3 regions of the Arthrobacter sp. C152 genome follow, and region 1 is predicted to be linked to each of the others. Evidence: predicted binding sites of a transcription regulator. Region 1 holds the regulator's gene; each other region holds the start of a gene.
The links. Region 1 encodes HrcA, which represses chaperone genes, less so after heat shock. Its sites were predicted from a motif close to TTNGCACTCGNNNNNNNCGAGTGCNAA; they were not measured.
Positions count from the first base shown of each region.

Region 2: the regulator HrcA is predicted to act here: its motif matches at 2,140-2,166, upstream of ACYSM9_RS10610 (Hsp20/alpha crystallin family protein).
Region 3: the regulator HrcA is predicted to act here: its motif matches at 2,385-2,411, upstream of ACYSM9_RS13445 (FmdB family zinc ribbon protein).

Region 1 is NZ_JBTZSU010000008.1:158,988-163,259, reverse strand. It holds gene ACYSM9_RS08570 (16S rRNA (uracil(1498)-N(3))-methyltransferase) at 1-682, opposite strand, end outside; gene dnaJ (molecular chaperone DnaJ) at 685-1,812, opposite strand; gene hrcA (heat-inducible transcriptional repressor HrcA) at 1,897-2,910, opposite strand; gene ACYSM9_RS08555 (DUF3097 domain-containing protein) at 3,089-3,940, shown strand; gene ACYSM9_RS08550 (DUF4870 domain-containing protein) at 4,063-4,272, shown strand, end outside.
Region 2 is NZ_JBTZSU010000012.1:16,527-20,798, reverse strand. It holds gene ACYSM9_RS10625 (hypothetical protein) at 1-42, shown strand, start outside; gene ACYSM9_RS10620 (FAD-dependent monooxygenase) at 83-1,681, shown strand; gene ACYSM9_RS10615 (hypothetical protein) at 1,830-2,018, shown strand; gene ACYSM9_RS10610 (Hsp20/alpha crystallin family protein) at 2,242-2,664, shown strand; gene ACYSM9_RS10605 (NAD(P)H-hydrate dehydratase) at 2,855-3,751, opposite strand; gene ACYSM9_RS10600 (histidine phosphatase family protein) at 3,753-4,272, opposite strand, start outside.
Region 3 is NZ_JBTZSU010000018.1:31,822-36,093, reverse strand. It holds gene ACYSM9_RS13455 (AAA family ATPase) at 1-880, shown strand, start outside; gene cpaB (Flp pilus assembly protein CpaB) at 1,156-1,890, opposite strand; gene ACYSM9_RS13445 (FmdB family zinc ribbon protein) at 2,060-2,329, opposite strand; gene ACYSM9_RS13440 (5-formyltetrahydrofolate cyclo-ligase) at 2,456-3,076, opposite strand; gene galU (UTP--glucose-1-phosphate uridylyltransferase GalU) at 3,188-4,093, shown strand; gene ACYSM9_RS13430 (GNAT family N-acetyltransferase) at 4,099-4,272, shown strand, end outside.

The DNA of each region.
Region 1 (4,272 bases):
GGGCGGTCACGGCGCCTGCGCTGCAGAGTTTGGTGACTTCCCGGGGGCTGATGCCGCCCTCAGGGCCGACGATCAGCAGCACCTCGCGGGGGCCCTGGGCCTCCCGCCCCTGCCACCCCTCGAGTACGGACCGCAGCGGCCGGACGGCGTCCTCGTGCAGGACCACGGCAAGGTCCGCCGCTTCAACAGCGGCGCACAGCCCCGCGGTCTCGACGGCGGGCCGGACGTCCGGGATCCATGCGCGGCGCGCCTGTTTCGCCGCCGCGGCGACGGCGGACTGCCACTTGGCGTGGGCGCGGGCCGCCCGGTCACCCTTCCACCGCACGATGGAGCGTTCGGACTGCCAGGGCACGACGGCGTCGATGCCCAGTTCGGTGGCCGTCTCGATGGCCAGTTCGTCCCGGTCGCCCTTCGCCAGGGCCTGGACCATTACCAGGCGGATGTCCGGGCGCTGCTCCACTGCAACGGAACCGCACTCCACCTCCAGCAGTGAGGCAGCGGCCGACACCACCTTCCCGGTCATGCGGGTGCCGGCGCCGTCGACGATGTCGACAGCCTCGTCGGGCGCCAGCCGCTTGACGGTGACCGCATGCCTCGCCTCGGTCCCCTCAAGGACGAAGACGTCTCCCGGTGACACGGCGTCCAGCGAGCCTGCGGCGGTGAAAAAGACGGGGTTGCTCACCGCTACAGGTTACCGAGCCGGTCCCGGAGCTTGGCGAACACACCGCCGCTGGCCGCGAGCTTGCCCTCGGTGATCTGTTCACCGCGCAGCTTGGCGAGCTGCCGCAAAAGGTCTTCCTGCTGGGAATCCAGTTTGGCGGGGGTGTCCACCTGGAGGTGGACCTTGAGGTCGCCGCGGCCGTAGCCGCGCAGATGGGTGACCCCCAGCCCGCGGAGTGTGATGATTTCCCCCGACTGTGTTCCGGGCTTGACGTCGATCTCCTGGGTTCCGTCGAACGTTTCCAGGCTGACGTCCGTGCCCAGCGCGGCCGCCGTCATCGGGATATGCAAGGTGGCGTGCAGGTCGTCGCCTTCCCGGACGTAGGTGGCGTCGTTGTTGACGCGGATCTCCACGTAGAGGTCCCCGGCGGGGCCGCCGGCGGGACCTGCCTCGCCCTGCCCGGAGAGCTGGATCCGGGTTCCGGTGGCGACGCCGGCCGGGACCTTGATGGTCAGCGACCGGCGGCTGCGGATGCGGCCCTGGCCGCTGCATTCGTTGCAGGGGTCCTTGATGACCGTGCCGAACCCTTCGCAGGTGCCGCAGGGCGCCGCCGTCATGACCTGTCCCAGGATGGACCGGACTGCCCGCTGGACCTGGCCACTGCCGCCGCAGATATCGCACCGCTCAGGCTGTGTCCCGGGGCGGCAGCAGGACCCGTCACAGGTGGGACAGACCACCGCGGTGTCCACCTCGAGCTTCTTGTTCACGCCGAAGACGGCGTCCCGGAGGTCGATCCGGACGCTGATGAGGGCGTCCTGGCCGCGGCGCACCCGGGAGGCGGGCCCGGAGGTGCCGCCGGCGCCGAAGAAGGTGTCGAAGATGTCCTGGAACGCGAAGCCCTGGCCCGCGTAGCCGGCGCCGCCGAAGCCGTTGTCGGTTCCGTTTTCGTTGCCGGTGGTGTCGTAGACCCGGCGTTTTTGCGGGTCGGACAGGACCTCATAGGCGTGAGTTACTGCCTTGAAGCGCTCCGCGGCGTCCTCACCGGGGTTCACGTCCGGGTGAAGGGTGCGGGCCAGCTTGCGGTAGGCCTTTTTGATCTCTTCCCCGGTTGCCTCCGGCGAGACTCCAAGGACGTCATAGTGGCTGCTCAAAGTTCGTATCTCTTCCTTGTTGTACTGCGTGTACTGGGGCTGTCCCGCCCGCGCCCGCTGCAGGATCCGGCGGGCGCGGGACGGTCAGGGGCCCAGAATCCTGGAAAGGTAGCGCGCCACGGCCCTGACCGCAGCCATGGTGGTTGGATAGTCCATCCTGGTGGGGCCGAGGATGCCCACTTTCGCGGCGCTGCCGGGCCCGTACCCGGTGGCCACCACTGATGCCTCGGCCAGCCCGTCGTACGGGTTTTCCCTCCCGATGCTGACAGCTACGCCGCGGTGGTCCTGCGCCATTTCGCTCAGCAGCCGCAGCATCACCACCTGTTCCTCCAGCGCCTCAAGGACCGGCCCGATGCTGAGCGGAAAGTCCACGTTGGACCGGGCAAGGTTGGCGGTCCCGGCCATCACCATCCGGTCCTCCCGGCTGTTGTGCGCCAGGGCCTCAAGGCCGTGGGCCAGCGCGTGCGCCGCCTGCCGCTGGGCGGGGGCGGCAGCGGCAACGACGGCGGGAAGCGCCTGCGCGAGCTCGCTCAACGGGGTGCCGGCCAGCGCGGCGAGGAACCGTGTCCGCAGGGCTGCCACGGCGTCATCGCCGAGGTCCTGCCCGACGTCGATCACGCGTTGCTCCACCTTGCCGCTGTTGGCAATCAGGACGACGAGCACCTTGCGCGGGGCAAGCAGCACGAATTCGATGTGCCGGACCAGGGCCCTGCTCAGGTGCGGATACTGGACCACCGCCACCTGGTTGGTCAGCTGGGCCAGCAACCGCACGGTGCGGTCCAGGACGTCGTCGAGATCGTCCGAGCCCTCCAGCAGGGACTGGATGGCCCGGCGCTCAGCCGCGGAGAGGGGTTTCACCGCTGAAATCTGGTCCACGAACAGCCGGTAGCCCTTGTCGGTGGGGATGCGTCCCGCGCTGGTATGCGGCGCGGTGATCAGCCCCTCGTCTTCCAGGGCGGCCATGTCATTGCGGATGGTCGCGCTGGAGACGCCGAGATGGTGCCGCTCAACCAGGGCCTTGGAGCCGACCGGCTCGCGGGAGTGGACGTAGTCCTCCACGATGGCCCGCAGCACTTCCAGTTTGCGTGGCTCGCTCACACTCCACCTCCATCCATGGTCCGGGGCCTCCGCCCCGCCTGCATGCTGACTCCACCAGGGTTAGCACTCGACATGCCTAAGTGCTAACAGTCTATTATGCCTTGGCGCGTTGTTAGCATTGGTACCGCTCCGGGCGAAATTCCGGTGTTTACTACCTAGCGCTAGGCGGATCACATCCATGGACTACCAGAACTGGGGCCCCCGCGACATGTCCGCGCCAGCCCGCACGGAACTGCCCGAAGTTCCCGTCGAACGGGGAATGGTGCTGGAGGACGTCCAGTCCGGCTGGGTGGGGGCCGTGACCCGGGTGGAGAAGTCCGGCGGCATGCATGTGGTGGCACTCGAGGACCGCCGCGGCAAGTCCCGCTCCTTCCGCCTGGGCTTCGGCTTCCTCCTGGAGGGCCGGCCTATCCGCCTGGTCCCGCCCGCACCGAAGGCCGCGGCGGCCGGGGCAGCCCCCGGCAGGACCGCCTCGGGGTCGGTCCGGGTCCAGGGCCAGCGGGCGCAGGTGGCCAAGGCGAGCCGGATCTGGGTGGAAGGCAAGCACGACGCCGAACTGGTGGAGAAGGTGTGGGGAGACGACCTCCGCGTGGAGGGCATCGTCGTCGAGCCGCTGCACGGCATCGACGACCTGGCCGCCGCGGTGGCCGACTTCCGGCCCGGCCCCGGCAGGCGCCTGGGCGTCCTGGTGGACCACCTGGTGCCCGATTCCAAGGAATCCCGCATCGCCGATGCCGTGATGGCTTCGCCCGGCGCCGCCGGGAACGTGCTGATCGTCGGCCACCCCTACGTGGACGTGTGGCAGGCGATCCGGCCCTCCGTCCTCGGCATCGGGCAATGGCCTGCCATCCCGCGGGGACAGGACTGGAAGACGGGGATCCTGAAGGCCTTCGGCTGGCCGCATGAAACCAAGGAGGACATCGGGCTGGGATGGCAAAAGCTGCTGGGCGCGGTACGCACCTACGCAGACCTCGAACCGTCACTGCTGGGCAGGGTCGAGGAAGTGATCGACTTCCTCACGGTGCCCTGAAGGACCTCCAAGGGGGCAGCGAACCAGTATTCTTGATACTGCCGGGGAACGTCCAGTCGACGTCCCCGCGAGCAAGGCACCAGCACTTAGTCAGCACCAATGCATGTCAGAAGGAACAGACTGTGGCAGAAAACGCACGTGATCACAGGGACGGCCAGGGCCGTTCCGAGTACCATGGCGTGCCGGCCAACGCCCTGCCGCTTACGGCCAGCGAAGACCGCCAATGGGCAACCCTGGCGCACTTTGGCGGCATCCTCGGATGTGTTCCCTCGCTGCTGATCTACCTGATCTTCCGGGACCGCGGCCCCTTCACGGCACAGGAATCCAAAGAG
Region 2 (4,272 bases), on a different contig from region 1:
GAAACCGGCCACGCCTGGTGGCGGCTCCTCAGCCCTGCGTAACGGCGCTGCTCAACGGGGCATGGCGGCCGGGGAAGAACCGATGGCAGACACGGACGTCCTGGTGGTCGGCGCCGGGCCGGCGGGACTCACCACAGCGCTGCAGGCCCATGCGCACGGAGCCTCGGTCCGCGTGGTGGACCGTCGGCCGGAGCGGTTCCGCCCCTCCCGGGCCATGATGCTGCACGCCCGGGCACTGGAGGGCCTGCGCCCGCTGGGCGTCACCGGTGCGCTGCTGGCCCGCGCCGACACTGGGCCGGAGGCGCGCCTCCACCTCGGCCGGCGCGTCGTCCAGGCCCGGCTGGGCCACGCCGACCTGCCGGACACCGCCTTTCCGCACCTGACCCTGGTCCGGCAGGCCGACGTCGAAGACGTTCTCTGGCAGGAACTGCAGGCCCGGGGGATCCCCGTGGACTGGGGTGTGGAGTTCCGCGGCCTTGAACGACCGGAAACCGGCGGCCTCACCGCCACCCTTCATGGGCACGGGCAGGAGCAGTTCCGCTGCCATTTCCTGGCTGGCTGCGACGGGCAGTCCAGCACCGTCCGCACGGTCCTCGGGGCCCCGTGGCGGGGCGGGCCCTACCCGGTTCAAGCCGTGTTGGCGGACCTGGAGCTCGACGGCGGCCTGGACCCCGGCGTGCTGCACGCCGCCGTCGGCCGTTCCGGACTGGCGTTCCTGTTCGCGCTCGGGGAGGGGGCCACGTGGCGCCTGCTGGCCACCCGCCCCGCCGAACCGGCGCCGGACGCACGCTTCGGCCAGCTGGGCCCGCCCGTCCCCGCCGCGGAGGTGGCCCGGCTGCTGGCCGGGTCCGGCCTGGAAGCCACTGTCCGGGACGTGCGCTGGTCGGCGCAGGTCCCGCTCCAGCACCGCCTGGCCGGCACCTTCGGCGGCGGCCGCATCTTCCTCGCCGGGGATGCGGCGCACGCCCACTCACCCGCCGGGGGCCAGGGAATGAACAACGGCATCCTGGATGCCCTGAACCTCGGCTGGAAACTCGGGTTCGCCTCCACCGCCGGCAGGGCCGTTCCGGAACTGCTCGGGTCCTACGGGCAGGAGCGGCAGCTGGCGGCGCGGCGGGTGCTTGCCCTGACCCATCTCATCTTCTTCTTCGAGGCCTCGCCGCATCCGGCCGCGCGCCTGGTCCGTGGCCTGCTGCCGTCCTCGGCTCCGCTGCTGCCGGTGCTGCTCCGCCGCCGGCGCCTCACAGCCCTGGGGATCAGGCTGCTGGCGCAGCCGTTTGTGCGGTACCGGCACAGCCCCCTGTCCCTGGACGAGACGCCGCGCAGTGTCCGGTGGCCGCGGCCCGGCGACCGCCTGCCGGATGCACCGGCCAGTGTGGCGGAACGCTCCGTCCAGCTGCACGAGCTGACCGCGGTGCCCGGGGTCCACGTCCTGCTGGAGCGCGACGCCGTCCCTGGCGCCCTGGGTGCCGACCTTGCCGACCTTGCCGACCTGCCCGACCTCGCCGGGCCGGTGGCGGCCGGACGCGGCCCTCTCGTCCACATCCACCGGCTCACCAGCCACCCGGGCCGGGGCCTCGTGGCGGTCCGGCCGGACGGGTACGTGGGCTTCCGCTGCGCGGAGGCGGATCCGGTGCAGCTGCGCGCCTGGCTGCGGCTGGTGGGCGCGGTCCGGGACTGACAGCCGTGATGCTCTATCACTTTTGGCCCCCAAACCGCCGCCTTAACGACCAAAGCTGATAGGGCAACGGGAGGGTAGTTGCCGGACGGCGGCAGGCGTATCCTGTTTCCTTCAAGGCACATCCGCCCAGCGTGAGAGGGGAAGTTGCATGACCATCCCGCCAGTGCACGAACCTGAGCCGTTCCCGCCCGAACCCGGCCCCGAACCCACATCACCGGATCCCACCCAGCCGGGACCGCCGTCGCCGAATCCGTTCCCCGCCCCGCAGCCGCCCGGGCCGTTGCCCATCCCGGATCCCGGGCCCGCGCCGCTCCGGCCGGACCCCACCCGCGACTGACGTACGGCCCGCGGTAACACTGGAAGAAGGGGCTTTCCGCGCCTGCGGCAGCGGTGCGGGGAGCCCCTTTTCCGTGCCCTGCGCAGCCCTGAAAAAGTTCCAAAAATCCGGTCCGCAACCCCTTGAAGACCTCTTTCTCCGGTGCTAAAAAATCTATATCAGCCAATACAGATCAGGCTGAGTGGGAAACCATGTTGGACCATCTCTTACGAGGAGGGAAGCCATGTTGATGCGAACCGATCCGTTCCGCGAGTTGGACAGGCTGGCCCAGCAGGTCCTCGGCACGGCGGCACGTCCGGCGGCCATGCCGATGGATGCGTGGCGTGAGGACCACGACTTTGTCGTCGCCTTCGATTTGCCCGGCGTCGCTGTGGACTCGGTGGATCTGGACATCGAACGGAACGTGCTGACGGTGCGCGCGGAGCGCCCGGACCCCGTCGGCAAGGACACCGAACTCATCGCCTCCGAGCGGCCGCGCGGCGTCTTCAGCCGCCAGCTGATCCTCGGCGACACACTGGATACCGAGCACGTGAAGGCCAGCTACGACGCAGGCGTCCTGACGTTGCGGATCCCCGTCGCCGAAAAGGCGAAGCCGCGCAGGATCGAGATTGAAACGAAGGGGGCCAAGCAGGAAATCGCCGCATAGTTCCTGGAAAGAATCGGGAAGCGGGTAGATCTGTTGACTGCCTTTTTGGGGCGGATCGCCATTCTGTGCACGCCACAGCGCCAGACAGCGCATCGGCAGCGAGGGCCTGAGCTTCCCGACCCGGTGGCCCCCGGCTTCGGCCGGGGGCCATCCCTGTCCCAGGCCATCCCTGTCTCAGGCCATCCTTGTGTCAGGAGCCGAGCTCGAGCATCAGGGCCGGCAGTTCGTCGGAGAGCTCCCTTGCCAGGAATCCCAGCGGTCCCAGCCTGCTGGCCAGGCGGTCCGCTGCCGCCGCGTGCAGGTGGGTTCCCCAGCAGGCGGCCTGCGCGTTGGATGTGCCGCGGGCCCGGATCCCGGCGATGGCGCCCGCCAGGACGTCGCCGCTGCCGGACGTCCCCAGGCCGCCGTAGCCGGTGGTGATCTTCCACAGGTCGGATTCCTCGGGCGCAGCCCCCGGAGGCCGGGCGATCAGCCCCTGGCAGCTGACCACCGCGTCATAGCGGCGGGCGATGGCTGCCACATCCGCTTCGAGGTCACCCGGGTCACGGCCCAGCAGGATCCCCGCCTCGGTGGGGTTGGGGGTGAGGATCAGGCGGCCGCGCCACGGGTCCAGCCGGTCCTCCAGCCCCGGGAGTGCGCCCAGGGCGTAGGCATCAAGCACGACGGCGGGACCTCCCGGGCGGGCGCCTTCCCTTTCCTCCCGCGTGAGCAGTTCCCGCAGCAGCCCGCCGGCCAGGTCCAGGTCATCCAGCCCGGGCCCCACCAGGATGGTGTCCGCCTGGTCCAGGTAGGAATCGATCCGGTCCAGCTCCGGCTTGACCGAACCCTCCGCGGTTTCCGGCAGGCCCAGCGCCCCGCACTCGGGCAGCGCCACACCCACCTGGACGGCGACCGATTCCGCCACCGCCAGGGTCAGCTTCCCGGCCCCCGCGCGGAGGGCGGCCGCGCCCGCCAGCATGGCAGCGCCGGGCGTGGCTCGGGCACCACCCACCACCAGCACCGACCCGCGCGAGTACTTGTCCTCGCCGGGCGCCGGAAGCGGCCATTCGCGCAGGAGCGACGGCGTCACCAGCGTGGCGGCGGCCATGTCATCCTTGCGGCTGGACACGGGTATCCCCGGCATGCTCGGTCACGGTGACGCCGAACTCGGTCAGGTGGTCCGCCACATTGAAGCTCTCCAGCGTCCAGGGGCCGGCGCCGGACGGGCGGACAAACCGGGTCAGGGAGGCGTTCAGGATGGCCTCCCTGGCCGCCAGGTCCAGCAGCTCCTGCTCGCTGAGGCCCTCCAGGACGTACCGGAACAGCATGATCACGGCGTCGTGGCACACCAGCAGGACCCGGTGGCCCATGCCCAGGCTGTTCAGCTCGGCCAGCACGGACCGCAGCCGCAGGGCCACATCCGCCCACGATTCCCCGCCCGGCGGCCGGTAGTAGAACTTGCCCAGCCAGTCCCGACGCTCCGCTTCACCGGGGTACCGGTTTTCCACCCCCAGCCGGGTGAGCCGGTCCAGGATGCCCAGTTCACGGTCCCGGAGCCGCTCGTCGGTGCGCACCTTCAGCGGCCAGCCAGCGGTGTCCACGGCGATCTCCGCCGTCTGCCTGGCGCGG
Region 3 (4,272 bases), on a different contig from region 1:
TCCGGCGTCCCGGGCGGCTGCCAGCGAGCAGGCACTGGGCGCAGATCCGCTGGTGGCGGACCTCGGGGACCGGCTGCGCGCCCGCGGCGCCAGGGTATGGCACCAGTACGACGGCGCCATCGACGTGGTTGCCGCGGCTGATCCCCTAAGCACCATGGGGCAGGATGACGCCGACCTGCCCTGGCCGGTGGCGATCGAGTCTGATGGCACGGAGCAGTACCGCACCATGAGCGTGCGTGAACGGAGCAGGCTCCGCCCGCAGCTACTGGAGCGGCTTGGCTGGCGGTACATGCCGTTGTGGACCATCGAGGTGTTCACCGATCCGTCGGCCTGCGCCGACCGGATTGCGGGGTACCTTGGCCTGGAAAAAGTCGTGCTGCCCGGCCGGGCCGCGACGTCCGGCGGTTTCCTTGACGACGACGTTGACCAGGCGCTCAATGGAATTGATACACCCGCTGCGGGAGTCGCGTACGTGTCCCGCCAGGCGGGAGCCCGCGGAGACCAGGGCCCTGCCGGTGCAAGCGGGCGCAACCACTCGCCGGCTGCCGGCGCGGACGGTAAGGAGGCCGGCCCCATGGCTGAGGAAGAGATCCCACGGGAAACCAAGCCCCGGGAAGCCACGCAACAGGGTGCCAATCCGCTGGAAGTGAATCGACCGGAAGAACCGTCACAGGAAGACATGCAGCAGGAAGACATGACCAACGGAACGGCGGCCTCGGGGGCCGAAAACCCGGCCGGAACCCCGTCCCAGCCCCGGGCCCGTGCCGCCGGCGGCATCCTGCCGGCCAAGGCCGCAGAGGACGACGCCCGCAGCTGGGGAGACCGCGACGATGACCATGATGCCTGGCTGAAGGAGCAGAAGCCTCCGCACTGGGGATGACCGCGACAGCCTCCGCAGTGGGGTAACCCCGACAGCCTCCGTGCCGGGGGGTAACCCCGACAACCGCCACACTCGGGGCGACTGGACGATGACCACGACGCCTGGCTGAAGGAGCAGAGCCCGCCGCCGCTGGGTGTGGGCGCCGGGGCTGTGGGCCGCGGCAGTCACCGCGATGCGGGGCCGCGATATGTCCCAGTGCCGCTGCCGGCCCCTGCCCGCGTGGCCCGGACGCCTGAGTGGCACCGGAATGCCAAGTGGCAGTGGGCTTGCGGCGTCTACGGAGGTCCGACCAGCACGAAGAACAACCGGCCCTGTGTGGACGCTCCTGCGAGGCGGGCCGCTTGCTCGGGGCCGGCGGCAACGACGATCAGTCCATCCGTTTCCGTGGTGCCCAGCCACTGTCCGCTCTGCCCGCCCTTGTTCGAGGTCCACAGGACGGGAACGGCGGAGGCCAGCACCTCCGGTGGTCCCTGCTGGTCGAATCCGTTGGCCGATGTGAGGACAACGTTCACCAGTTGGCCCGGGGCCACCAGTTGGGTGGATGAGGCGTCCGCCATTCTCAGGGGAACGGCCGCCGAGCCCGGCGGGGTTCCCGCCAGGAGCCCCGGGCCCAGCAGTTGGGCGTCAGTCAGGAGCTGCCCTTTGCGCAGCGGCGTGGCCAGCTGTTTACCGGCCGCGGCGCCGGGGTCCTGGAGGAAGCCATCAGCAACTACCCCGGGAGGCACCCGAACGGTGGCCAGGTCTGACGCGGCGAGGGCCGTCCCGGCCGGCAGGTCGCGGGCCGCGGAGAGTGCCGCCACGGTGCTGAGCGGGGCCGGGGTCAGCTGTTGCACCGCTAACGCGGCGGCCGCGCAGAGCAGCAATGCCGCTGCGAGGCGCCGGTTACGGCTTAGCCATGCGGCGAAGCGGACGGTCCGGGGCCTGCTGGGTGGACGCGAACGGCTGGAAGGGCGCGGGCTGCCCGTGCGGCGGGCATTGCCGCGCCGGCCGCGGAAGGGATGAACAGACATGCGCCCACGCTAACGCCGCGCGAACGAGGCCTGACAGGGAGATCTCTGGCTATGTGGATAGCAGCCGCAAGGAACAAAAGTTGGCGGCAGCGCGGTCACCGCAGAAGCTGCGGGTGGACGACAGCGGCCGGCGCTGGAAGGCGCCGGCCGCGGACGAAGTTTGAAGGGGCTAGCTTGCCGCTGCTGCCGGCGCCGGGGCGGGCGCTGCAGCAGGAGCCGCCGAGGCTGCAGCCGGCGCGGGGGAGACGGAGCTGCCCTTGGAATCGCGCGAGTCGGTGCGGTAGAAGCCCGAGCCCTTGAAGACGACGCCGACGCTGTTGAACTTCTTGCGCAGCGTTCCGTCGCATTCGGGGCATGAGGTCAGGCTGCTGTCCGAGAATGACTGGACGATGTCGAAGGCGTGGCCGCAATCCTTGCAGGCGTAAGCATATGTTGGCACTGGTGCTCCTCCTCTTGGGCAAACGAGAGGTCCCGTGCTGCCACTTGGTGAACCATTAGCAGTCGCAGGGCCTGAGTGCTAATTCTAGCATTACCTGCTGCGCGGCGGTGCGTGGTCGTGCCCGGGTCAGGCGCCCCCGCCCAGGGGCTTGAACCCGGAGGGCGTGAGCACGGCCGGAACCGGGCGGTCGAACTCTTCGGCCGGGATCCTGCCCGCGGGCAGCAGTTCCTCGTCGTAGATAACCGCGGCCAGTGGAATATCCTTCCCGGCCGTGGCCAGATGGCCAAGGAACTTGTCGTAGTAGCCGCCGCCCTGCCCGATCCTGTTCCCCGCCAGGTCTACAGCCGTCGCCGGAATGAAGAGTGCCTGGGCCTCTCCCGCCACGTCAGGCCCGTACCGGGGCCCCTCGGGTTCAAGGATGGGTGCGTAGCTGCTGCGGACGAAGCCAACATCCGGAGTCCAGAACACCCAGCTCAATTCCCGGCCCGGTTCGCACACCGGAAGCAGGACCTTGTGGCCGCTGCCGTGAAGGGCGGCGACCAGGGGCAGGGTGGGAGGCTCCTTTCCCACGCCAAGGTAAACGCACACCGTTGCGGGCCGCCCGCCGGTCACAGACCCCGCCCAGGTCTCGCCATGACGTGCCAGCCCGGCGCCCGCGGCTTCGAGTTGCTCATGGGTGAGCGTGGCCCTCCGGCGCCTGTGCGCGGCACGGATGCCGTCCTTGATGGTGTTCGACTCCTGCAGCATGGTGTCCTTCCTGCTCTGCCTGCCGCGGTCGCGGCGTCCGGCGGTCCGCCGCGGGCCTGCCGGGGCTTCGATGGTTACGGAAATGCTTGACGCTGACGTTAGATTAGTCCGGTGACTACCAGTAACCCGAGGGTCCGCAAAGCCGTCATCCCCGCAGCCGGCCTGGGCACCAGGTTCCTGCCCGCCACCAAGGCCATGCCCAAGGAAATGCTTCCCGTTGTGGACAAGCCTGCCATCCAGTACGTGGTGGAGGAAGCCGTCACCGTTGGCCTCAACGACGTCCTGATGATCACCGGGCGCAACAAACGCGCGCTCGAGGACCACTTTGACCGGGTGCCCTCGCTCGAAGCGATGCTGGAGGAAAAGGGCGACACCGCGAAGCTGGAAGCCATCCAGTACGCCAGCAAACTCGGTGATATCCACTATGTCCGGCAGGGCGACCCCCTGGGCCTTGGCCACGCCGTGCTCCGGGCCAAGCAGCACGTGGGGGAGGAAGCCTTCGCTGTCCTGCTGGGCGATGACCTGATCGACCCCCGCGACGAACTCCTCAGCACGATGATCGATGTCCAGGCCAGGACCGGGGGCTCCGTCGTCGCGCTGATCGAAGTGGAGCCTGCGCAGATCAGTGCGTACGGCTGCGCCGACATTGAGGAATTCGACGGCGAGGGCTACGTGCGCGTGAACCGCCTAGTGGAAAAGCCTGCGCCGGAGGAAGCCCCGTCCAACCTCGCCCTGATCGGGCGCTATGTTCTGCACCCCGCCGTCTTCGGCGTCCTCGAAGAAACCGAACCGGGCCGGGGCGGGGAAATCCAGCTGACGGATGCCCTGCAGGAACTGGCATCCGGCGAGGGGGAGGGCTACGGGGTCTACGGCGTGGTGTTCCGTGGCCGCCGCTACGACACCGGCGACAAGCTCAGCTACCTCCAGGCCTGCATCCAGCTCGCCGTCGACAGTGATGACCTCGGCCCCGGCCTGCGGCAGTGGCTGCCCGGCTTCGCCGCCGGCCTGTCCGGGTAACGCCGGTGCGCGCTGGCCCCATCTGGCCCGTTTCCCTGGAATGCGGCGACCTCGTCCTGCGTCCCATCAGGTACCGCGACAAGAAAGAGTGGACCGAGGTGCGGTCGCGGAACAGCGAATGGCTTGCACCCTGGGAGGCCTCCAATCCTGAGCCGGGCGGCGGGCTGCCGGATTACCGG